DNA from 2 places in the Kaistia geumhonensis genome. Region 1 is predicted to be linked to the other one. Evidence: riboswitches for the same ligand, from Rfam matches in the RefSeq annotation. Region 1 holds a riboswitch; the other holds the start of a gene.
What was found. A riboswitch is a leader RNA that binds a small molecule or an ion and turns the genes downstream of it on or off. The one in region 1 is predicted to bind thiamine pyrophosphate.
Positions count from the first base shown of each region.

Region 1 (11,931 bases):
TGGTGCCTCAGTCAGGAGGTCACCTATCTCTGGTCGGACGATGTCGAGCGGGACAAGCAGCTGGCCCTGGCGCTGGCCGAGAAGGCGGCGGAAGCCGGCGAGCCCGACGCGCTCGTCTATACGATGATCGGCGCCACGCATTCGATCCTGAGCGTCGACCAGTCGCGCGCCCGCGTGTTCATCGAGCGGGCGCTGGCACTCGATCCGACACTCGCCTGGGCCTGGACGCGACTCGGCTTCATCCAGGCCTATTCCGGCGAGCCGCGCGAGGGTCTCGCCAGCCTCCGGCGCGCGATCCTCATCAGTCCCGACGACCCGATCCGTTTCAATGCCTATGCGGGCATGGCGACCTGCCTGTTCCTGCTCGGCGACTATGCCCAGGCGGCGCGCGAGGCGCGCCAGGCGATCGACGCCCGCCCCGGCATGATCTGGGCCTATCGCCTGCTCGCGACGTCGGCCGCACTCGGCGGCGACCTCGCGCAGGCGCGCGCCGCCGTCTCGAGGCTGTTGAACGACCGTCCCGGCATGACAATCGCCGAGGTCAGGCGCGCCGTCCACAATCTCGGCGGCGCCGACCTCGACCGCTATCTCGAGGGCCTCCGCCTCGCCGGACTGCCCGAGGGCTAGCGCTCACCGAGGCGCGATGGCGTAGCTCTCGACGGGCGGGATCGTGTCGATCAGTCCGCGCTCCTTCAGGAAGGCGGCGAACCGGTCGTAGCGGCCGGGATCCAGCGCCGCCGGGCGCTTGGCGAAGCGCGGCAGCGTATCGGAGAAGGCCGTACGGTTCAGCCGGTCGTCGAGATCGGGATGCGCCTTGACGAAGATCTGCCACGCCTCCTCGGGATGATTGGTCATGAAGATCGTTGCCTCCTCGACCGCGGCGACGAAGCGCGCGACGGCCGGGTCCTTGGCGCGGTCGGTCTTCGTCACATAGATCAGCTCGTCATAAGGCGGCACGCCGTGCTCCTCCGGATAGAAGGCGATGCCGGGCTTGCCCTCGATCGCGAGCTGGGTCAGCTCGAAATTACGATAGCCGTCGATGACCGCATCGACCTGTCCCGACATCAGCGCCGTGGTCAGGTTGAAGTTGACGTTGACCATCTCGACATCCTTGGCCGTGAGACCGGCCGAGCCGAGAATGGCGCCGATATAGGCCTCCTGCAGGCTGGCGACCGAATAGCTGACCTTCCTGCCCTTGAGGTCGGCGAGGGTTTTGATCGGCCCGTCCTTGAGTACGATCAGGCAATTGAGCGGAGTCTCGATCAGCGTGCCGACGCGGGTCAACGGCAGGCTCTCCTTCACGTTCAGCATCAGGTCGGGCTGATAGGTGACGGCGATGTCGGCCTGGCCGGCGGCGACCAGCCGCGGCGGCGCGCTGGCATCCGAGGGCGCGACCAGCTCGACGTCGAGATCGCGGGAGGCGAAGAGCCCCTTCTCCTTGGCGATGACCAGCGGCGCATGGTCGGGATTGACGAACCAGTCCAGCAGCACCGTCAGCTTGTCGGCGGCATGCGCCTCGGCGGCGGAAAGAACGAGCGCGAGCGCCAGCGCGGCGCGCCTCAAGGCGGCATTCATCGAATATCTCCTCATCGGAACGAGACCTGTGTTTCCGGCGCCCAGGGCGCGATGTGGCGGGTGAGAGCGACGACGGCGGCGCGCAGCAGCAGCGCCATGGCGGCGAGCAGCGCCAGCGCGGCGAAGACGACATCCGTCTGCGCGCGGCCATTGGCCATGAGCATCGCATAGCCGAGCCCCGCCGATGCGCCGACCCATTCGCCGATCAGCGCGCCGACCGGCGCATAGACGGCGGCGACGCGCAGTCCCGAGGCGAGCGCGGGCAGCGCAGAAGGCAAGCGCAGCAGCAGGAGTTCCTGGCCGCGTCCTGCGCGATAGAGCCGGCCGAGATCGAGCAGGCTTTCGTCGGTCCTCGTCAGCCCGTCATGAAAGGCCGACGCGACCGGAAAGAAGATGGCGATCGTCGCCATGACGATCTTGGACCCGATGCCGAATCCGAACCAGAGGACGAGCAGCGGCGCGATCGCGAAGACGGGAAAGGCCTGCGTCACCACGAGGACCGGCATCAGCACGCGGCCGAGCAGCGGCAGGCGCAACATCAGCAGGGCGAGCAGCACGCCGGTAACGGCACCGGCGACGAGCCCGATGACCGACTCGGCGAGCGTCGTCGGCGCGTCGCGAAGCCAGAGTTCGGGACGATTGACGAGCGCCTGCCAGACCCGTGCCGGCGGCGGCAGCATGAAGGGCGGCGGCGCGAAGATCACCACGACCGCCTGCCAGAGCGCGACGAGCGCAGCCGCGATCGCGAGGCCGCGCAGGAGCGATGGCAGAACAGTTGGCAGTTGTCGTGCGAAAGCCAAGCGGCCGATCCCCAAAGAGACCGGACCATGCGGATGCGAACGAGCCGTCTGGCTGAAGCCTTCCCGTCCCTTCGCCGGCATGACCCGGATCAGGTTCTAAGGGTTCGGCCCCAGGCCATCTCAGCTCGCGTCGGCGAACACCCCTCGGAATGACGTGAGGATGGACGAAGGCAGCCGGTGGCGCAAGAGCCGCGCAGCGCCGACCGTGCGGGTCCTTTCAGAACCGCACGGCGAGCGCCTCGTCAGTTGCCCCAGGCGGCGAAGGCCTTGTCGAACACCCGCTGGCCGGGCGTTCCCTTCTCGAGCGTCAGGATGGCGCGCTGGTCGTTGTCGTAGACGATCGGGATGTCGATCCAGTTGCGCTCGCGCAGCAGCGCGATGTTCTGCTGCATCGTCGGGCCGTCATTCGCGAAGGCGATCCAGAAATAGCCGTCCGCGACCTTGGCGGCGGCACCGTCGAGCGGCTGGCCGCGCGATTCCTCGGTCGGCTTCATCACGAGGGCCGGAACCGCCTTGATACCACCGCCGGGGAAACCGGCGGGCGTATCGACGATGACTTCGACGAGATGGCTGGCCGGCAGGGCGGTATCGGTATTCTTCCGGAAATTCACCGTAACCTTGAGGTCGCGCTCCGGGACGGTCGCCGTGGCCACGATCTCGGGACCGTTCGGCGTGTCGGGCTCGAACTTCCAGACGACACTGGCGCTGAGGGCCGTGACGCTGGTGGCGCCGTTCAGCGGCTGCTCGTAGAGAATCGCCTTCTGCGCCACGAGGTCGTCGCCGGGCGAGGTGCTCTGAGTCGTCGCCGGAGCGGCGTCGCTTTGCGGCGCCGTGGCGCCGGGCAGCGTAACCGGCCCGTCGGTGCCGGGAAGCGGCGCCGTCGGCTCCGTGGCGTCCGGCGCCGCGTCGGCGGCGGGCGCGCCGCTGTCCGGCTGCATGACGCCGGCAAGCGGGTCGGGCTCGGTGCCCTCGGCCGGCGGCGTCGCGGTGATGGTCCGGACAGACCGCGGCACGACATCCTCGGCCGGAGCATCGCCGAGACGGTCGGCGTTCTTCGGGCTGCCGGATTCGGACGGTGCCTCGGCCGAGGGCGCGGCGCCCTTGTCGGTCGAAATCAGGTCGCCGATCACGTCGTTGACACGGGCGCGCTGCGACCAGCCGAGCGCGGCGATGCCGCCAACCATGAGGAGCACGAGCACGCCGATGATGATGGCGGGCAGTCGCGAGGACCGAGACTTCTCGACGGAAGCAGCGGCCTGAGCGGCGCGCGGCCGCTTCTCGCGGCGCGGGCGGCGCTCGACCGGCTCATCGGCGACGAGCTGTTCCTCGTCGAGGCTGTCGTCGGGCCACTCGGACCGCTCCTCTGCGGCCACCGGCGCGACGATGTCCTCGGCTTCCGCGTGGCGCGGCGCATCGGGCCTGTCGCGAGCGGGATCGAATCCAGGTTCGCGCCGGCGTCCGGTCTCGAAGACGGGCTCCTGATGCGGGAGTTCTTCCGCGGCGAAATCCTGTCGCGCGGCATTCTGGAGCGTCGGCTCCTGTCGTACCGGCTCCTGGCGCGGGCCCCGGCCAAGGGGGCGGCGCGGCGCATCTTCCGGATCGATCCTCGGCGAAACGTCGGCGCGGGGCGACTCGGGAGAGGCGGCGCGGATCGGCGGCGCGGTGCGCTCGGCGGCGGAGAGGCCTGGCCGGAAGTCCGGCGGAACCGGCGTCGCGCGCGGGGCGGGGCGCTGCGGGACGGCGGCCGGCGCGGGATGAGCCCCCTCCTCCGAGACGTCCTCCTCCGGCGAACGCATGACCTGCGCGGCCATCGCCTCGGCGGCGGCGGCGGCGGCACGGGCGCGAGCAGGCGACGGGCCGGCCGCGGTCACGGCCGCCTCGCGCTCGACGCGTCGGATGGCTTCCTCGAGCTCGAGCCGCTGGCGCGAGATCTCGGCCGTGCCGAGTGGAGGCGTGATCGCCTTCAATTGCCCCAGCAGCGCCGCCCGCGCCTTGTCGTAGATGGAGCGGCGCACATCGACGGATTCGTGCTCCAGTCCGCCGACAGCCCTTTTCAGTACCGCGTAATAGTCGGTCATCGTTCCATTCTGCCAAGCGGTGCGTCCGGAGGGTCGCCGATGGCCGCCGCGTTCAGTCCTGGAAAGGATCCTGGACGAGAATCGTGTCGTCGCGCTCCGGGCTCGTCGACAGTAATGCAACCGGCGCGCCGATCAATTCCTCGACATGACGCACATATTTCACAGCCTGAGCGGGAAGATCGTTCCAACGCCGTGCCCCGGCCGTCGAATCCTTCCATCCCTCCAGGGTCTCGTAGATCGGCTCGACACGCGCCTGCGCCGCCTGCGCCGCCGGCAGATAGTCGATCTCGCGACCGTCTAGCCTATATCCGACGCAAATCTTGATTTCTTCAAGGCCGTCGAGCACGTCGAGCTTGGTCAGCGCGATGCCATGGATACCCGAGGTGCGAACCGTCTGGCGCACCAGCACGGCGTCGAACCAGCCACAGCGGCGCTTGCGCCCCGTCACCGTGCCGAATTCGTGGCCGCGCGTGCCGAGGAAATCGCCGATCTCGCCGGTCTGTTCCGTCGGGAACGGTCCCTCGCCGACACGGGTCGTATAGGCCTTGGTGATGCCGAGCACATAGCCGACCGCGCCCGGACCGACGCCCGAACCGGTCGCTGCCTGTCCGGCGACCGTGTTCGAGGACGTAACGAACGGATATGTGCCGTGGTCGATGTCGAGCAGCGCGCCCTGCGCGCCCTCGAACAGGATGCGCTTGCCAGCCTTGCGATGCTCGTCGAGCAGCCGCCAGACCGAATCCATGAAGGGCAGCACCTTGTCGGCGACGGAGGCAAGCTCCTCGACGAGCACGGCCGGCTCGATCTCGCTCTGTCCGAGGCCGCGACGAAGGGCATTGTGATGGGCGAGCAGACGCTCGACCTTGTCGCGCAGCACGTCGATGTCGGCGAGGTCCATGACGCGGATGGCACGGCGGCCGACCTTGTCCTCATAGGCCGGGCCGATGCCGCGCTTGGTGGTGCCGATGCGCGTTCCGCTGTTGGAATTCTCGCGGAAGGTGTCGAGTTCGCGATGCAGCGAGAGAATCAGCGCCGCGTTCTCGGCGATGCGAAGATTGTCGGGCGAGACAGAGACGCCCTGCGCCGCGAGGCGGTCGATCTCGGCGACCAGCGCATGCGGATCGACGACGACGCCGTTCCCGATGACGCCGAGCTTGCCGGGGCGCACGACGCCGGAGGGCAGCAGGCTCAGCTTGTAGCTGACGCCGTCGATGACGAGCGTGTGGCCGGCATTGTGGCCGCCCTGAAAACGCACCACGACATCGGCGCGCTCGGAGAGCCAGTCGACGATCTTGCCCTTACCCTCGTCGCCCCACTGCGAGCCGACGACGACCACATTCCCCATTGAAACGGCCTCTCGGCGCCCCTTCCGGGCGCGTTACGGGATATCCTCACAAGCCTCGCCCCGGCACGGGACCGGGGCGAGAGCGCGCGGACTATATCGATTCCGGCGGGACCATGCGAGCCCCGCCGCAAATTGAGGCGGATTGCTCAGAAGGAGAGCCGCTTCGCCTGCACAACGCCTTCCAGCGCCGCGACGCGGTCGATCACCGCGTCCGAGATCGCCTCGTCCACCTCGACGAGCGCGATGGCGTCCTCGCCAGCCGCCTTTCGGCCGAGATTGAAGGTGGCGATGTTGATGCCCTCGGCCCCGAGCAGGCTCGCGAAACGGCCGATGAAGCCCGGCTTGTCGCGGTTGGTGATGTAGAGCATGTGGCGGCCGAGCTCGGCCTCCATGTTGATGCCCTTGATCTGGATGATGCGCGGCCGGCTGTCGGCGAAGACCGTCCCCGCGACCGAGCGCTCCTGCTTCTCGGTGAGGACCGTCAGGCGGATATAGTTCTCGTAGGCGCCCTGCTGTTCGCGGCGAACCTCCTCGACAGCGATGCCGCGCTCGCGCGCGATCGCCGGGGCGGAGACCATGTTCACCGTCTGCAGCTGCGGGCGCAGGATGGCCGCGAGCGCGGCCGCCGTCAGCGCCTTGACGTTCAGCCCGGCGACATCGCCCTCATATTCGAGGCGGATGCCCTGGATGCCGGTGTCGGTGAGCTGGCCCGCGAAGGAGCCGAGCTGCTCGGCGAGCTTGACGAAGGGCGTCAGCCGCGGCGCCTCTTCGGCCGTGATGGACGGCATGTTGAGCGCGTTGGAGACGGCACCCTTGGTGAGATAGTCGGCCATCTGCTCGGCGACCTGCAGCGCGACGTTCTCCTGCGCCTCGGTCGTGGAGGCGCCAAGATGCGGCGTCGCGATGAAATTCGGCGCGTGGAAGAGAACGTTGTCCGTCGCCGGCTCCTCGACGAACACGTCGAAGGCAGCACCCGCGACCTTGCCGCTCTTCAGCGCCTCGGCCAGATCGGCCTCCACGACGAGACCGCCACGCGCGCAATTGACGATGCGCACGCCGTCCTTCATCTGCGCGATCGCCTTGGCGTCGATGATGCCCCGGGTCTTGTCGATCAGCGGCGTGTGCAGCGTGATGAAGTCGGAGCGGCGGAACAGAGTCTCGAGATCGACCTTCTCGACGCCGAGAGTCAGGGCGCGCTCGTCGGACAGGAACGGATCGAAGGCGATGACGCGCATCTTCAGCCCGACGGCGCGGTCGGCGACGATCGAGCCGATATTGCCGCAGCCGATGATGCCGAGCGTCTTGCCGGTCACCTCGACGCCCATGAAACGGTTCTTTTCCCACTTGCCGGCCAGCGTCGAGGCATTCGCCTCCGGGATCTGGCGGGCGAGCGCGAACATCATCGCGATGGCATGCTCTGCGGTAGTGATGGAATTGCCGAAGGGCGTGTTCATCACGATGATGCCCTTCGCCGTCGCAGCCGGAATGTCGACATTGTCGACGCCGATGCCGGCCCGGCCGATGACGCGCAGATTGCCCGCCGCCGCGATGACCTTCTCGGTCACCTTGGTATTGGAGCGGATCGCGAGACCGTCATAATTGCCGATGATCTCGAGCAGCTTCTCCTTGTCCTTGCCGAGATCGGGCAGATAGTCGACCTCGACGCCGCGATCCTTGAAGATCTGGACGGCGGACTTGGAAAGCTTGTCAGAAATGAGAACGCGCGGTGCCATGGTGCTTGACCTTTTTCAGGCATCGTCATGGCCGGGCTCGTCCCGGCCATCCACGTCTTCCTGCCTCCCCGAGGGGAAGTCGTGGATGCCCGGGACAAGCCCGGGCATGACGGAAAGGATGATGAACGCGATGAAGTCAGGCGGCCTGCTTGAGGCCGGCCTTCTGCGTGGCGAAGGCCCAGTCGAGCCATTCGGTCAGGATCGCGAGATCGGAAGCCTCGATCGTGGCGCCGGCCCAGATGCGCAGCCCGGCCGGGGCGTCGCGATAGGAGCCGATGTCATAGGCGACCTTGGCCTTCTCCAGCGCCGAGGCGATACCCTTGGCGAAAGCCGCCTGGCCGTCGGCGTCGAGCGCCTTGACGGCCGGGTCGGTGATCACGAGACAGACCGAAGTATTGGACCGCGTCTCGGGCTCGGCAGCCAGGAAATCGACCCAGTCGCGCTTCGCTACCCAATCGGCCAGTACGCCGAGATTGGCGTCGCAGCGTGCCTCGAGCGCCGCAAAGCCGCCGAGGCCCTCGGCCCAGGTCAACGCGTCGAGATAGTCCTCGACCGCGAGCATGGACGGAGTGTTGATCGTCTCGCCGACGAAGATGCCTTCGATCAGCTTGCCGCCCTTGGTCATGCGGAAGATCTTGGGCAGCGGCCAGGCCGGCTTGTAGCTCTCGAGCCGTTCCACGGCGCGCGGCGACAGGATCAGCATGCCATGCGCAGCCTCGCCGCCGAGAACCTTCTGCCAGGAGAAGGTGACGACATCGAGCTTCGACCAGGCGAGGTCCTGCGCGAAGGCGGCGGAGGTCGCGTCGCAGATGGTGAGGCCGGCGCGGTCGGCGTCGATCCACTCGCCGTCCGGCACGCGAACGCCCGAGGTGGTACCGTTCCAGGTGAAGACGACGTCACGGTCGAAATCGACCTTGCCCAGATCGGGCAGCTTGCCATAGTCGGCGGTGAAGGTGCGGACGTCGGCGAGCTTCAGCTGCTTCACGACGTCGGTGACCCAACCTTCGCCGAAGCTCTCCCAGGCGAGGAGGTCGACGCCGCGCGCACCGAGCAGAGACCAGAGCGCCATCTCGACGGCGCCGGTGTCCGAAGCGGGCACGATGCCGATGCGGTAGTCCGCCGGCACGCCGAGCACGGACCGCGTCAGGTCGATCGCCTTCTGGAGCTTGGCCTTGCCGATCTTCGCGCGGTGCGAGCGTCCAAGCGCCGCATCCTTGAGCGCCTCGAGCGACCAGCCGGGTCGCTTCGCGCAGGGGCCGGAGGAATAATTGGAATTCACCGGCCGGCGGCCGGGCATCGCGAGATCTGCCATGATCTACCCTCTCAGATAGCAGCGCCTCGTTGGGGAGGCGTGTCCCGCCGTCGCTGTTACGCGCGGCGATGAGGGAAGTCAACGCGGCGTTTCTGCGCCGCGACGCTCCGGACTCAAAGGGACAGGGGTCTGCGTGCGAGGAAACGATGAGAGGGCAAGAAGCAGGCGAAGCGGGCCCTCCCCCGCGGGTCGCCCTCGACGCCGAAATGGCGTCGCTACACCTACGCCTTCGGGCCTGACGAAGATGGCCGAACGCCAATCCACTCCTGGCCGAGTTCGGGCCCTGGGCCGCAAAGGAAAAGGGCGCGCCCCTCGCGGTGACGCGCCCTCGATCATGTCCGGAGAAAGCCTCTCCCGGATAGCGCTCTCAATAGAAGTTGTAGCGCAGGCCGAGACGGACTTCGTTGGCCGAGATGTTGTCGTAATTGATCACGCCGCCGCCGCCGGCCGGGATATAGCCCGAGACCGCGTCGCCGAGATTGAGATAGCGATAGTTGAGGTCGACCGACATGTTGGGCGAGAAGGCATAGGACACGCCGGCCATGAGGGCATAGGCGAAGTTCCACTGGCTGCCGCCGTCCCAATAGCCCGAATTGCCGTCCGGATTGACGAAGGCGACATTCGAGGTCTGAAGGTAGGACGTACCGATACCGGCGCCGACATAGGGCGTGAAGCCCGACCAGGTGCCGACATCGACATAGCCGTTGACGAGGAAGGTCCAGGCGGCGATGTCCGCAGTCTCGACGGTGTGATCGATGCCGTAGAGCTCGCCACAGCCGCCGCAATAGCCCTGCCCGTAGGAGCCCGACTGGAATTCGTAGTCGATCGTGCCGTCGACGCGGAAGTGGTCGTTGAAGCGATAACCGGCGCCGATACCGATGAGGCCGGTATTGTCGAGCGAGTTGTTGCTCCAGTTGTCGACATAGCTTGGCGTGACGAAGCTGATGTCGGGATTATTGTACCACTTGTAGCCGATATCGCCGCGCAGATACCAGCCGCCCGTCGCGATGACGGGCGCGGGCTCCACATAGGGCTCCGGAAGGTCGGCCGCGTGGGCGGCGCCCGCGGCGGCGATGCCCGCCCCGACCACGGCAGCGAGCGTTAAGGTCTTCACGTAACCCATCGAAGTCTCCCCGATCGAAGGCTGGACCGAGACATCGCCCGATCAATCTGAATCCGTCGCAGCCGACTTTGCCGGGGAACGTTTAAGAACAGATTAACTACGTCACTTAACCACGATTGTTTACGTTACTTCTTCGTTAACGGCCGAGAGCCGGCCGCTTTCTCTTTGCGAAGAAGGGGTTGCCGCAACAGCGAAACGGCCGGAGCGGGGCTCGCGCGCCCGCTCCGGCCGTCAATCATGCTGAAGTTCGGTAAGGCGGCCGATCAGTTTGCGGCACCGGCAAACTGGTCGTCGAAGGCATAGCCGGAGCCGCGCACCGTGCGGATCGGATCCTTGACGCGGCCGCGATTGACCGCCTTGCGCAGCCGGCCGATATGCACGTCGACCGTGCGCTCGTCGACATAGACGTCGCGGCCCCAGACGCCGTCGAGCAATTGCTCGCGCGAGAAGACGCGGCCGGGGCTCTTCATGAGGAACTCGAGCAGCCGGAATTCCGTCGGACCGAGCCGCAATTCGCGGCCCGAGCGGCGGACGCGGTGCGTCTCGCGGTCGAGCTCGATGTCGCCGGCCCGAAGCAGCGAGGCGATCACCTCCGGCCGCGAACGGCGCAGGATGGCGCGCACGCGGGCCATGAGTTCAGGCACCGAGAACGGCTTAACGACATAGTCGTCGGCCCCGGTCGCAAGGCCGCGGATCCGCTCCTGCTCCTCGCCGCGGGCGGTGAGCATGATGATCGGCAGCGTGCGGGTCGTCTCGCGTGCGCGCAGGCGGCGGCAGAGCTCGATGCCCGAAATGCCGGGCAGCATCCAGTCGAGCAGCAGGAGATCAGGCGTCGTCTCCTTGAGCCGCGTCTCGGCGTCGTCGCCGCGCGGCACGGCCTCGACGCTGTAGCCCTCGGCCTCGAGATTGTAGCGGAGCAGGAGGGCGAGCGCTTCCTCGTCCTCCACGATCATCACGCGGGGGGTCATCGCGATGTCCCTTCAGGCCCGGTCAGGCGGCGTCGTAGGAGACCTTGGTCACGCTCGATTCGTCCTGCTTCGGCCGGTCCTGCGTCAGCGACTCGCCGGTCACCACATAGTGCACGGTCTCGGCGATGTTGGTCGCGTGGTCGCCGATGCGCTCGATGTTCTTGGCGCAGAAGAGCAGATGCGTGCACAGCGAAATGTTGCGCGGATCCTCCATCATGTAGGTGAGGAGTTCGCGGAACAGCGAGGTGTACATGCTGTCGATGTCGGCGTCGCGGCGCCAGACCTCGAAGGCCTGGTTGACGTCGCGCGAGGCATAGGCGTCGAGGACGTCCTTGAGCTGGGCGAGCGACAGCTCGGCCATGTGCTCGACGCCGGTGATGAAGCGCTTCGACTGGAACTGCCCGTCGAGCGCGAGGACGCGCTTGGCGATGTTCTTGGCCAGATCGCCGATGCGCTCGAGGTCGTTCGAGATGCGCATGGCGCCGATCACCTCGCGCAGGTCGAGCGCCATCGGCTGGCGGCGGGCGATGATCATGATCGCCAGCTCTTCCGTCTCGCGCTGCACCTGGTCGAGGCGGCGATCGTCGGCGATGACCGCGTTGGCCATCGTCACGTCCAGCCGCGTCAGCGCCCGCACGGAGAGATCGACCAGCCGCTCGGCCATGCCGCCCATCTCCGCGATGCGGCGCTGCACGTCCTTGAGTTCGTCGTCGTAGCGGGAAACGATGTGTTCCGACATGTCGTCCTCCTGGCCGTGGGGCTCAGCCGAAGCGTCCGGTGATGTAGTCCTGGGTGCGCTTGTCGCCCGGGGCCGTGAAGATCTTCGACGTCTCGTCGAATTCGATCAACTCGCCGAGATACATGAACGCGGTGTAGTCGGAGACGCGCGCCGCCTGCTGCATGTTGTGCGTCACGATGGCGATCGTGTAGTCGGCGGTCAGCTCGTCGATCAGTTCCTCGATCTTCGAGGTCGAGATCGGGTCGAGCGCCGAGCAGG
Region 1 covers NZ_JAUSWJ010000001.1:3,866,998-3,878,928, reverse strand. Annotated here, with positions in the region: gene QO015_RS18360 (tetratricopeptide repeat protein) at 1-627, shown strand, start outside; gene QO015_RS18355 (ABC transporter substrate-binding protein) at 631-1,575, opposite strand; gene QO015_RS18350 (ABC transporter permease) at 1,587-2,375, opposite strand; TPP riboswitch at 2,425-2,530, opposite strand; gene QO015_RS18345 (hypothetical protein) at 2,618-4,453, opposite strand; gene QO015_RS18340 (adenylosuccinate synthase) at 4,506-5,798, opposite strand; gene serA (phosphoglycerate dehydrogenase) at 5,945-7,531, opposite strand; gene QO015_RS18330 (phosphoserine transaminase) at 7,668-8,843, opposite strand; gene QO015_RS18325 (outer membrane protein) at 9,211-9,966, opposite strand; gene phoB (phosphate regulon transcriptional regulator PhoB) at 10,230-10,934, opposite strand; gene phoU (phosphate signaling complex protein PhoU) at 10,957-11,673, opposite strand; gene pstB (phosphate ABC transporter ATP-binding protein PstB) at 11,696-11,931, opposite strand, start outside.

Region 2 (11,931 bases), 2.4 Mb from region 1:
ATCGCGGCGCAGCTCCTTGCGGGGACGGGCGCCGGCCCGATGGAGCGGGCCGGCGCATCCTTATGCCGCGACAGTCCTTTCTAGCCGCTTTCCGCGAGCCGCTTCAGCTTGGCGACCCGCGTCGGCTGTTCCTCCTCGAGCGACAGCGTCCCGGTGAGCTCACCCTTGCCGTCCATCAGATAGACGGTGGCGGTGTGGTTCATCGTGTAGTCGCCGCCCTCGGTCGGAACCTTCTCGTAATAGACGCGGTACGCCTTCGCGACGGCCGCGATCTCCTCTGGCGTTCCCGAAAGGCCGACGATCCGCGGATCGAAGGCCGAGAGATAGTCCTTCATCGAGTCCGGCGTGTCGCGTTCGGGATCGACCGTGACGAACAGCACCTGCAGCCGGTCGGCGAGTGGACCGAGCTGCTCCATGTCGAGCGTCAGGTCGGAGAGCGTCGTCGGGCAGATGTTCGGGCAGCGGGTGAAGCCGAAGAAGACGGCATAGGGCTTGCCGCCGAGATCGGCGGTGGAAAATCGCTTCCCGGTCGTCGCGGGAAGATCGATCGGCCCACCGATGCCGGTGCGCAGCGCGGTGGAGGCGCCGCGATCGGAGAGCTGGTAGCCGACGACGGCCGAGCCCGCGAGGGCGACGACCGCCGCGATGGCGATCGCCGCGATCCGGCGCCGCGTCATCGTCAATTCTCCATCTTCATGCCGGGCATGTCGCCGTCGCCGTGATGCTCGTGCTTCGGCATCGCGCCGATGGCGTCGATCTCGAACACGACGTCGACGGTGCCGGCCTTGGCGAAGGTCAGCGTGCCCTTGACCTTCTCGCCCTGCTTCAGCGGCTGCTTCAGATCCATGAACATGAGATGGAAGCCGTTCGGCGCGAGTTCGGCCTTGCCATGCGCGGGAACGGCGATGCCGCCCTCGACCGGGCGCATCTTCATGACGCCGTTGTCGACGCTCATCTGGTGGATCTCGGTGCGGCCGGCGCTTTCCAGCGTCGCGGCCACCAACGTGTCGTCGCTGTCGCCGTCATTGGCGATGACGAGATAGCCGCCGCCCACCTTGGCGCCGGGCGGGGTCGCCCGCGACCAGGGATGCTCGATCTCGATCGCGCCGATCTTGAACTCGTGCGCCCGTGCGGCGTCGACACCGACGAAGAGAAGGCCGATCGCCAGCGTCGCGATCGCGATGCGCTGCTCGATGCCGGTGAAGGAACGGAAAAGACGGGAGGAAGCCGATTGCTTGCGGAAAGCCTGGAGGGTCATGGCCGGGTCCTGGATCAAATGCCTGGGAAGCCGCGCGGACGGGCCGGGCGGCGCAAGACGTCGCGCATCCGCGACGAGAGGCGTCAGGCAGCCGGCGGCGCCCGTGAAAGGACCGGCGCGAGTTCGAAGCGCGGACCGCTTTCGCCCGTCGATGCGGGCACTGCCGCGACGACGAGCGCGGGAGCGGAGCGGGCGAGCGGCGGGTGGGCCGGTGGCGGCGCGCTCGCGCCGACCATCGGGCAGCCGAGCGTGCAGCAATCGATCAGATGGACGAGGCCCGGCGGGACATCGGAGCCGCGGTCGCTCGACAGCGTTCCGCAGATGACGTCCTGAGAAAGCGCCGGCTCGGAAGCGCGCACGCCCGTGGCGAAGCCGCTGACCAGAGCCTGGACGACAAGGAAAAGCGCGACGATCAACGCCGCGTCCTTCCGCCACAAGCCTCGTCGTCCGGCGCGCATCATCCGCTCCTCCGCCGCATGAGATAGCATCACGCGGCAGGGAGCGGAACCTCACAGGGCGGCGACATAAGCGCCGGTCATCAGGCCGCGGCGGCCTGCAACTCCTCGGTCGTGACGCGGAAGCTCGTCAGGATGTTGGGACCGAAGGTGTGCGTGAGCGGCACGTCGGCAGCGTCCCGCCCCCGCGCGATCAGCACGCGGCCGATGCGGCGCTTGTTGTTGCGGGGGTCGAAGGCATGCCAGCGGCCGCCGAGATAAACCTCCATCCATGCGGCCAGATCCATCGGCGGATAGGGCGGCGGCTCGCCGACATCCGAGATGTATCCGAAGCAGTAGCGCGTCGGGATATTGAGCGCGCGGCAGAAGGCGATGGCGAGATGGGCGAAATCGCGACAGACGCCGATGCCGCCGGCATGCACGTCGGCCGCGCTGCGGAACGGGCTCGCCTGCTGGTAGTCGAACTTGATACGGCCGTTCACATAGTCGCAGACGGCCTGGACACGGTCCCAGCCCGGAGCCGTATGGCTGAAGAGCCGCCAGGCCTCGTCGGCGAGCTTGTCGGATTCGCAGTAGCGACTGGGCAGCAGGAAAGCGAGCACCTCGTCGGGGAGGTCCTCGACGGCATGCTGCACCGCGCTGCGATCGACGGGATCGGGCAGGCCGTCGTCCCAGATCACCGTCTGTGTGGTGAGCGTGAACGGACCGGGCGGCGCGATCAGCCGACAGCAGAGATTGCCAAACGCATCACGATACTGCCTGACCGAAACGATCGGGTTGGTCGCGAGCGTATCGGGAAATTCGAGAGACTGGGCTTCGTCGGGATGCACATTGAGCATCACGATCATCGGCGTCGGGGCTTCGAACGTGTAGCTGAGCTCAGTGCCGAGCTTGAGGCGCATGGGACCTCCTTTGCGATCTGGCATCATGACATGATCGCGGCCGGGACCGCAGTCATTTGTGAGCCGTCAATGGCGCGGGTTGCCAACGGTTCCGCTACCGGCCTTGCGCCTCGCAACTTCCGTGCTAGTTTGCCGCCGTCTCATCGGGGTGCCTCGGTCCGCAAGGGCCATGGCTGAGAGGCTCGCCAGAGCCAACCCGCGAACCTGATCCGGATCATGCCGGCGGAGGGATTGAGCGAAGCGCGGGACGCCGTCCGGTCCACCCCGCGCAATGCCATCGTTCCGTCCTGTGCCTGAAGCCAAACGTGCGCCAGAAGCCAAGGACGTCCGAATGTCGACCACAGCCACCAACGACAACCTGACCATCACCGCCGCCGGCGCGGCGCTCGACGATCTGCGCGCCGCCCGCCCGCTCGTCCAGAACATCACCAATTATGTGGCCATGACCATCTCGGCCAATGTGCTGCTCGCGCTCGGCGCCTCGCCCGCGATGGTGCATGCGCCCGAGGAAGCCGCTGATTTCGCTGCGATCTCGTCCTCCCTCGTCGTGAATATCGGCACGCTGTCGGAGAGCTGGGTCGACGGCATGCGCCGCGCCGTTCTGCGCATGAACGAGGACGGCAAGCCCTGGGTGCTCGACCCGGTCGGCTGCGGTGCCACGCCTTACCGGACGGCCGTCGCGGTCGAGCTGTCGCGGCTCCGGCCCGCCATCATCCGCGGCAATGCCTCGGAGATCATGAGCCTCGCCGGTGCCTCGGGCGCGGGCGGCAAGGGCGTCGATTCCACGACGAGTTCGGACGCGGCCATCGCGGCGGCGCAGGCGCTGGCGCGCGAGACGGGCGCCGTCGTCGCCGTGACGGGCGAGACGGACTATGTGACGGACGGCGCGATCGTCGTCGCGATCACCGGCGGCCATGCGCTGATGCCGCTTTCGACCGCGCTCGGCTGCGCGCTTTCCGCCACAGTTGCCGCTTTTGCCGCCATTCGCCCGCCGATGGAGGCGGCCGTATCGGCGCTCGCGGTCTATGGGGCGGCCGGTGCGCTCGGCGCCGAGAACCTCGCCGGACCCGGCCTCTTGCCGGCGGCGCTCTGCGACATGCTCTACGGCCTCGATGCCGAGAGCGTCGCGGCCTTCGCGGGCGTCCAGGTGATGGAGACGGTCTGAGCATGGGCTTCGACCCCTCGCTCTATCTCGTCACCGACCCGCGCCTCGGCGCGCCGCGACCGCTGATCGAGACGGTGGCGGCGGCCGTCGCGGGCGGCGTGACGCTGGTGCAGCTGCGCGATCCCGACGCGCCGACGCGGCACCTCGTCGAGACCGCACGTGCCCTCGTCGCGCTGCTCCGGCCGCGCGGCGTGCCTCTCATCGTCAACGACCGCGTCGATGTCGCGCTCGCCGCCGATGCCGACGGCGTGCATGTCGGCCAGTCCGACATGCATCCGGCCGACGCCCGTACGCTGATCGGGCCGGACCGCATCCTCGGCCTTTCGATCACCGATGCGTCCGAGATGCGGCCCGGCGATCTCGCCCCCGTCGATTATCTCGGTGTCGGGCCGATCTATCTCCAGGCGACCAAGCCCGATGCCGCGCCGCCGATCGGCCCCGAGGGCCTCGCGGCGATCCGCGCCGTGACACGCCTGCCGATCGTCGCGATCGGCGGGGTCGGGCCGGCCAATGCGGAACAGCTCATCCGCGCCGGCGCCGACGGTCTTTCCGTCGTCTCCGCCCTGATGGCTGCGCCCGATCCGGCCGAGGCGGCACGCACGCTGGCGGCGGCGATCACCCGCGGTCGCGCCTGACCATCTTTTCCATCAGGGAAAGAGTGCTCGTATCATTGCGCTTGTTTCGTTGAAGACGGCGAAGTGAGATGGTGGGCGCCAGCACGCTTCCGCCTGAGGAGAACACCATGTCCGCAAATGCCGACCGTCTCGTCGTAACCGGCCCGTCCGCCCCGCGCTTCGACGAGATCCTGACGCCGGAGGCGCTGGCCTTCGTGGCCGAGCTGCACGGGCTCTTCGACGCCGACCGGCGCGCGCTGCTGGAGTTCCGCGCCGAGCGGCAGGTGTTCTTCGACAATGGCGGCCTGCCGGACTTCCTGCCCGAGACGGCGGCCATACGCGCCGGCGACTGGAAGGTCGCGCCGATCCCGGCCGATCTCCTCGACCGCCGCGTCGAGATCACCGGCCCGGTCGACCGCAAGATGATCGTCAACGCCCTCAATTCGGGCGCCAAGGTCTTCATGGCCGATTTCGAGGATGCTTCCTCGCCGGTCTGGGCCAACATGGTCGAAGGCCAGCTCAACCTGAAGGATCGCTGGGCCGGCAGGATCGACTTCACCGACGCGAAGACCGGCAAGGCCTACAAGCTCGGCGACAAGCCGGCGGTCCTCGTCATCCGCCCGCGCGGCTGGCACCTGCCCGAGCGCCACATCACCTTCGACGGCCAGCCCGCCTCGGGCTCGCTGGTCGATTTCGGCCTCTATGTCTTCCACAATGCCAAGGCCGCGCTGGCGCAGGGCTCCGGACCCTATTTCTACCTGCCGAAGCTGGAGAGCCATCTGGAAGCCCGTCTCTGGGACCAGGTGTTCACCGCCGCCGAGGAATGGCTCGGCCTCGCGCATGGCACCATCAAGGCGACCGTCCTCATCGAGACGCTGCCGGCGGCCTTCGAGATGGACGAGATCCTCTACGAACTGAAGGACCATATCGTCGGCCTCAATTGCGGCCGCTGGGACTACATCTTCTCGTTCATCAAGACGCTGCGGAACAACAAGGCCTATCTGATGCCCGACCGCGGTCAGGTCGTCATGGGCAAGGCTTTCCTCAAGGCCTATTCGGAACTGCTGATCAAGACCTGTCACCGCCGCGGCGCCTTCGCCATGGGCGGCATGGCGGCGCAGATCCCGATCAAGAACAACCCCGCCGCCAACGAGGCGGCCTTCGCCAAGGTCCGCGCCGACAAGGAGCGCGAGGCCGGCGCCGGCCATGACGGCACCTGGGTCGCGCATCCCGATCTCGTGCCGGTGGCGATGGAGGTCTTCAACCGCCTGATGCCCGCGCCGAACCAGCTCGGACGGCTTCGCGAGGAAGTTTCCTACGGCCAGGCGGACATGCTCGAGATCCACGAGGGCACCCGCACGGAAGAGGGGCTGCGCCACAACATCCGCGTCGGCGTCCAGTATATCGAGGCGTGGCTGCGTGGCCGCGGCGCCGTGCCGATCTACAACCTGATGGAAGACGCCGCGACGGCCGAGATCAGCCGCGCGCAGATCTGGCAGCAGCTGCATTTCGAGGCCGAGCTCGAGGGGGGCGTCAAGGTGACGGAGGCGCTGTTCCGCCGCTGCCTCGCCGAGGAGATGGAGGTGGTCAAGGGCGAGATCGGGCCGGACAACTATGCCGCCGGCCGCTTCCCCGAAGCCATCGCGCTGTTCGACAAGCTCTCGACCGCGCCGACCTTCGAGGCCTTCCTGACCGTCCCGGCCTACGGGCTGATCGACTGATCCTGCCGCGGCTGGTGCACCTCGACCGTGAGATGCGCCAGCCCCGCGACACCGGAGAGACGGCGGCGGATCGCCGCCGCATCCACGCGGCCGACGACGCCGACGATGGCCGCTATGGCCCCCGGCCCGACGCGCCAGACATGGAGATCGGTGATCCGCGTATCGCCGAACTCCCGCAGCCGGGCGCGCAGATCCTTCTCGATCCCGGGATCGGTCCGGTCGAGCAGCACGGACGCCGTATCGGCGATCAGCGAACGCGACCACATCAGGATGACCACGGCGCCGACGATGCCCATCGCGGGATCGAGCCAGACCAATCCGAAATAGCGCCCGGCCAGCAGCGCCGCGATGGCGAGCACCGAGGTCAGCGCGTCGGCCATCACATGCACGAAGGCCGAGCGGAGATTGTTGTCGCGCTCATGGGCGTGGCCGTGGTCCGCGTGGTCGTGGTCGTGGTCGTGGTCGTGGTCGTGGCCGTGGTCGTGGTCGTGGTCCGCATGGGCATGTCCGTGGCGATGCCCGTGGCCGCCGGAGAGAAGCAGAGCCGACACGAGATTGACCCCGAGGCCGATGACCGCGATCACCGTCGCCTCGCCGAAGGCCACCGGGCCGGGCTGGAAGAGGCGCAGGACGGATTCGGCGCCGATGCCGAGCGCGATGATCGCGAGCACCAATGCCGACGCGAAGCCGGCGAGATCGCCGACCTTGCCGGTGCCGAAGGTGAAGGCGCGATTGCGGGCATGCCGCCGCGCATACGCATAGGCGGCAGCGGCGACGCCGAGCGCGCCGGCATGCGTCGCCATGTGGAAGCCGTCCGCGAGCAGCGCCATCGAATTGAACATCAGGCCGGCGGCGATCTCGGCGACCATCATCACGGCGGTGATGACGACGACGATCAGCGTGCGCCGTGCATTGGCGTCGTGGTCGCTGCCGAGGAAGACATGCTCGTGCGCAAGGGCGTCGGCTTCCTGGTCGAAGGTCATGGCACGCTCCTTCAGCGGCTGTGACGGCGGACGACGCCGATGAGCTCCGCCGCGCCGGCGGCGCGCTCGGCATCCGAAAGCCCCGGCTTCGCGACATGTTCCTCGAGATGATCGACGATCAGTTCGTCCATCAGCCCGTCCAGCGCGCCGCGGATGCCCGCGACCTGGTGGAGGACCTTGGCGCAGCCGGCATCGGCGGCGATCGCGCGCTCGACGGCGGCGATCTGGCCGGCAATGCGGCGGACGCGGGCGAGGAGGGGATCCTTGGCGGAACTGTCGGTGAGATGAGCCATAGGGTAGGGGTATACCCTATATCGGCCGGCAAGGAAAAGGCCGGGTGCGAGCACCCGGCCTTCGAGGTTGCCCGGAAGGGATTGGCCTATTCGAGCTGGACCGGCGGCTTGGCGCTGCCGCCGCGCAGCGGCCGCTCCTCCATGGCGAGGAGCAGCAGGAAGGCGAGAATGATGCAGATGGTCGCCGCGCCGAACACCTCGCGGAAGGCACCGCCCAGCGGCCGTCCGCTCGCCGCCGCATTGGCGATGAGCGATTCGACCGAGGCGCCGCCGGTCGCGCCGACACCGGCGAGGAAGATCGCCCCGAAGGTCGCGACGAGGATGGCGCTGCCGAGGGCGCGCATGAAGTTCACCGTCGCCGTGGCCGTGCCCATGTGATGCGGCGCGACGGCATTCTGGACGGCGACGACGGTCACCGGGAACAGCGTTCCGAGTCCGGCGCCGACCACGACCAGCAGCGCCTCGATCGCGATCAGCGGCAGGCTGTGGGCGAACAGCGTCATCGCGATCATGGCCAGGATGGAGACCGCGACACCGATCAGCGGCGCGCGCTTGTAGTGCACCGTCTTGGCCATCACGCGGCCGGAGGCCTGCGCGCCCGCCACGGTGCCGACCGAAAGGGGAATGAGCGCGAAGCCGGAGGCGGCGGCCGACAGGCCGAGCGCCGACTGGAAGAAGAGCGGCAGATAGATCGAAAGGCCGACCATGGTGCCGATGCCGAAGAAGCCGGACAGCGTCGCGGTCGCGATCACCCTGTCCGCCAGCACGGCGATCGGCAAGAAGGGTTCCGCGGCCGCGGTCATGCGCCAGCCGAACAGCACCCAGGCGACGACCGACCCGGCGAAGAGGCCGATGATCTGCGGCGCATCCCAAGGATAGACGACACCGCCCCAGGACAGGGCGAGCAGCAGCAGCACGGCGGCGACGACGAGGAGCAGCGCGCCGGAATAGTCGAGCGCATGGGCGCGGTCGTGGCGGGGAAGCTTCTTCAGCGCCGTGTAGGTCATGACCAGCGCCAGCGCGCCGAGCGGCACGTTGATCCAGAAGATCGCCGGCCAGCCGACCGTCTGCGAGATCACGCCGCCGAGGATCGGGCCCGAAATGCTCGACAGCGCGAAGACGACGCCGAAATAGCCCATGTAGCGCGAGCGCTCCTTGGGCGAGACCGCGTCGGCGGTGATGGTCTGCGCGAGCGAGATCAGCCCGCCGCCGCCGAGGCCCTGGACGAAACGCGCGATGATCAGCGCCAGCATGGTCGGCGCGAGGGCGCAGGCGACCGATCCGATGATGAAGATGGCGATCGCCACCATCAGCGTCGCGCGGCGTCCGTGAATGTCGCTGATCTTGCCATAGAGCGGCGTCGCCGCCGTCGACGACAGGAGATAGGCCGTCACCACCCAGGAGAGGTTCTGGAGATCGCCGAGATCGCGGCCGATCGTCGGCAGCGCGGTCGCCACGATGGTCTGGTCGAGCGCGGCGAGGAACATCGCCAGCATGATGCCGATGATGATCGTGCGAACGGTGGCGTGGTCGAGCGGCGCCGGCTCGGGGCGGGCGGAAACGGATGCATCCATGATCGAGGCCGAATCTCGGAGGGGGAGCGGCCGATGCCGCTCCGAGGGGAATAGTCTGTAAGGTCGCCTGAAATTAGCGCGGCTGCCCCGTCATCTCAATGACGGGGGCCGAGCCATTTCTCAATGCGCCGCTTCGGCCGCGGCGGCGCCTCCGCGCGGGGCGGGTTTGCTCGCCAGCGGCACCAGGAGCACGATGGCCGCAAAGATCAGGGCGAGGGCGAGGAAGACGTCCGAGAAGGCCATGACCAGCGCCTCGCGCTTCACCGACTGACCGAGAACCTGCAGCGCGCCGAGTTCGGCATTGGAGCCGAGCGCCGAGAGGCCGCGCGACATCGCGGTCAGCCGCTCCACCGCCGCCTCGCGGCTCCAGGTGACCGATTCGTGCAGCCGCTGGATATGCAGGTCCCAGCGGTCGTTGAGCAGCGTCGTGATCACCGCGAGCCCCACGGCGCCGCCGAGATTGCGCGTCAGGTTGAAGAGGCCCGACGCGTTCTTGATGCGCTCGGGCGGCAGCGTGCCGAGGGCCAGGATCGAGACCGGCAGCATCGAGGTCATCAGCGCGACGCCGCGCAGCGCCTGCGGGATGAACAGTTCGGCGAAGGCCCAGTCCTTGGTGATCGGCACCAGTTCCAGGCAGGAGACGGCGAAGAGCGACAGGCCGAACGCCATCATCATGCGCGGATCGACCCGCTGCGCGATGTTTCCTGCGATCGGCGCCGTGATCATCATGAAGATGCCGGTGACGAACATCGTCTCGCCGATCTGGAGCGAATCGTAGCCGCGCACCCGGGCGAGATAGACGGGATAGAGATAGACGAGCCCGTAGAGCCCGACGCCGAGCATGAAGGAGAACAGCGAGCCCGTCGCGAAATTGCGGTTGTTGAAGGCGCGGATATCGACGATCGGCTCCTTCGCCGTCAGCACGCGCCAGAAGAAGGCGATGCCGGCGACGACCGTGACGACGGAGAGAAGGACGATGGTCTCGTCCTGGAACCAGTCGTTGGTGGCGCCTTCCTCGAGGACATATTCGAGGCTGCCGAGAAACGCGGCGAGGGTCGCGAGGCCGAAATAGTCGAAATGCTCAAGAAGCTTCAGGTGCGGCTTGTCCCAGTCGACGCAGGTGAGCACGCCGATCGTCACGGCGATGCCCGGCAGGACGTTGACGAGGAACAGCCAGTGCCAGGAGAAGAGGTTGGTGAGATAGCCGCCGACGGTCGGGCCGATGGTCGGCGCCAGCGTGGCGATCAGCCCGACGACCGCCGAAACCATGGCCTGGCGGTTCTTGGGGAAGATGGTGAAGGCGGCCGCGAACACCGACGGGATCATGCCGCCGCCGATGAAGCCCTGCAGGCCGCGCCAGATGATCATCTCGGTGATCGTGCCCGCGGTCGAGCAGCCGATCGAGGTGATGGCGAAGCCGCCGGCGGCGATGGCGAAGAGGTAGCGCGTCGACAGCGCGCGGCCGAGGAAGCCCGACAGCGGGATCATGACGATCTCCGCGATCAGATAGGCCGTCTGGACCCAGGAGACCTCGGACGAGCTGGCCGACAGGCCGGCCTGGATCTCGGACAGCGAGGACGAGACGATCTGGATGTCCAGGATCGCCATGAACATGCCGACGCACATGGCGACGAAGCCGACGATGCGCCGGGGCGTCATCACGGGCGGCTCGAAGGAAGCTGGTCCGGCCATGGACGAAACTCCGATTGGGCGTCGGCGGTCGTCGTGCGGCCTTTCCGGCGTCGATGGGACGGTTGAAGATTTGCGAGAGAGGAGACCTCCGCCGGGGTAGGGGCCGCGCAGGTCTCCTCTCTCATCCTCCCGAAGGAGGAAGGCGTTGTCAGCCGGCGCTGCCGCCGGTGCGGCTGTCGACCTCGACCGTGACCGAAAGGCCGGGACGAAGGACGCCGCTCTCGATCGCGCCGGCCGGCAGCTGGATGCGGACGGGGACGCGCTGCGTGATCTTGGTGAAGTTGCCGGTCGCGTTGTCCGGCGGCAGCAGGCTGAACACGGAGCCCGAGGCCGGCGCGATGCTCACGACCTTGCCGTCGAAGCTCTCGCCGTCGGCGGCGTCGATGCTGACATGGGCGAGCGCGCCGGGCCTGATGCCTGCGAGCTGCGTTTCCTTGAAGTTCGCATCGACATAGACGTCGCTGAGCGGCACCAGCGCGAGGAGACGCTGGCCGGGCGAGACATATTCGCCGGCTTCGACGGCGCGGTTGCCGACGACGCCGTCGAAGGGGGCGCGGACGACGGTGCGCTCGAGATCGAGCTTCTTCTGCGCAAGCGCCGTGTTCGACTGGTCGATGGCGCGCTCGGCCTCGACCCGCTGCGCGCTCAGCACATCAACATTGGCTTCGGCGGCGGCGAGGCCGGCATTGGCCGAATCGACGGCGGCGGCGGTCTTGTCGGACGCCGCCTGCGCCTGCTCCAGCGATTGCTGGCTGGCGAACTGGCTCGCATTCAGACGCTTGGCACGGTCGAGATCGGCGGTCGCAAGCTCACGGTCGGCCTCGGCCGAGGTGATGGCGGTCTTCGCCTGGTCGACGGCGGTCTTCGCGGCGGCGATCTGCTTGTCGATGCGCGCGATCGTCGCCTGTTGCGAGGCGATCTGGTCTTCCACGGCGGTGATCGCGACCTTCTGGTCGGAATCGTCGAGATAGACGAGCGGGTCGCCGGCCTTGACGGCGCTGTTGTCGGCGAACGCGACCTTCGCCACATAGCCGGCGATGCGCGGCGCCACGACGGCGGCATCGGCGCCGACATAGGCGTCGTCGGTCGAGACCATGAAGCGGCCGGTCGTCCACCAGTCATGGCCGAAGTAGCCGCCAGCGGCGACCGCGACGAACGCGACCGCGGCGAGCAGGATGCGCTTGCGGCCGCCCTTGGCCGGCGCCTTGCCGGCGGGCTTGGCCGGCGTCTCGGAAACGGGCGTCGCCGCGGGGGCAGGGGCCTCGGCCGTGGCG
Region 2 covers NZ_JAUSWJ010000001.1:1,469,360-1,481,290, reverse strand. Annotated here, with positions in the region: gene budA (acetolactate decarboxylase) at 1-2, opposite strand, end outside; gene QO015_RS07070 (SCO family protein) at 81-677, opposite strand; gene QO015_RS07065 (copper chaperone PCu(A)C) at 680-1,258, opposite strand; gene QO015_RS07060 (hypothetical protein) at 1,342-1,674, opposite strand; gene QO015_RS07055 (transglutaminase-like domain-containing protein) at 1,797-2,615, opposite strand; TPP riboswitch at 2,750-2,863, shown strand; gene thiM (hydroxyethylthiazole kinase) at 2,947-3,780, shown strand; gene thiE (thiamine phosphate synthase) at 3,783-4,415, shown strand; gene aceB (malate synthase A) at 4,523-6,115, shown strand; gene dmeF (CDF family Co(II)/Ni(II) efflux transporter DmeF) at 6,097-7,098, opposite strand; gene QO015_RS07030 (metal/formaldehyde-sensitive transcriptional repressor) at 7,110-7,391, opposite strand; gene QO015_RS07025 (MDR family MFS transporter) at 7,478-8,965, opposite strand; gene QO015_RS07020 (DHA2 family efflux MFS transporter permease subunit) at 9,086-10,657, opposite strand; gene QO015_RS07015 (HlyD family secretion protein) at 10,806-11,931, opposite strand, start outside.
Region 2: it holds a riboswitch for thiamine pyrophosphate, as region 1 does, so the genes downstream of both, thiM (hydroxyethylthiazole kinase) here and QO015_RS18350 (ABC transporter permease) in region 1, are expected to answer to the same signal.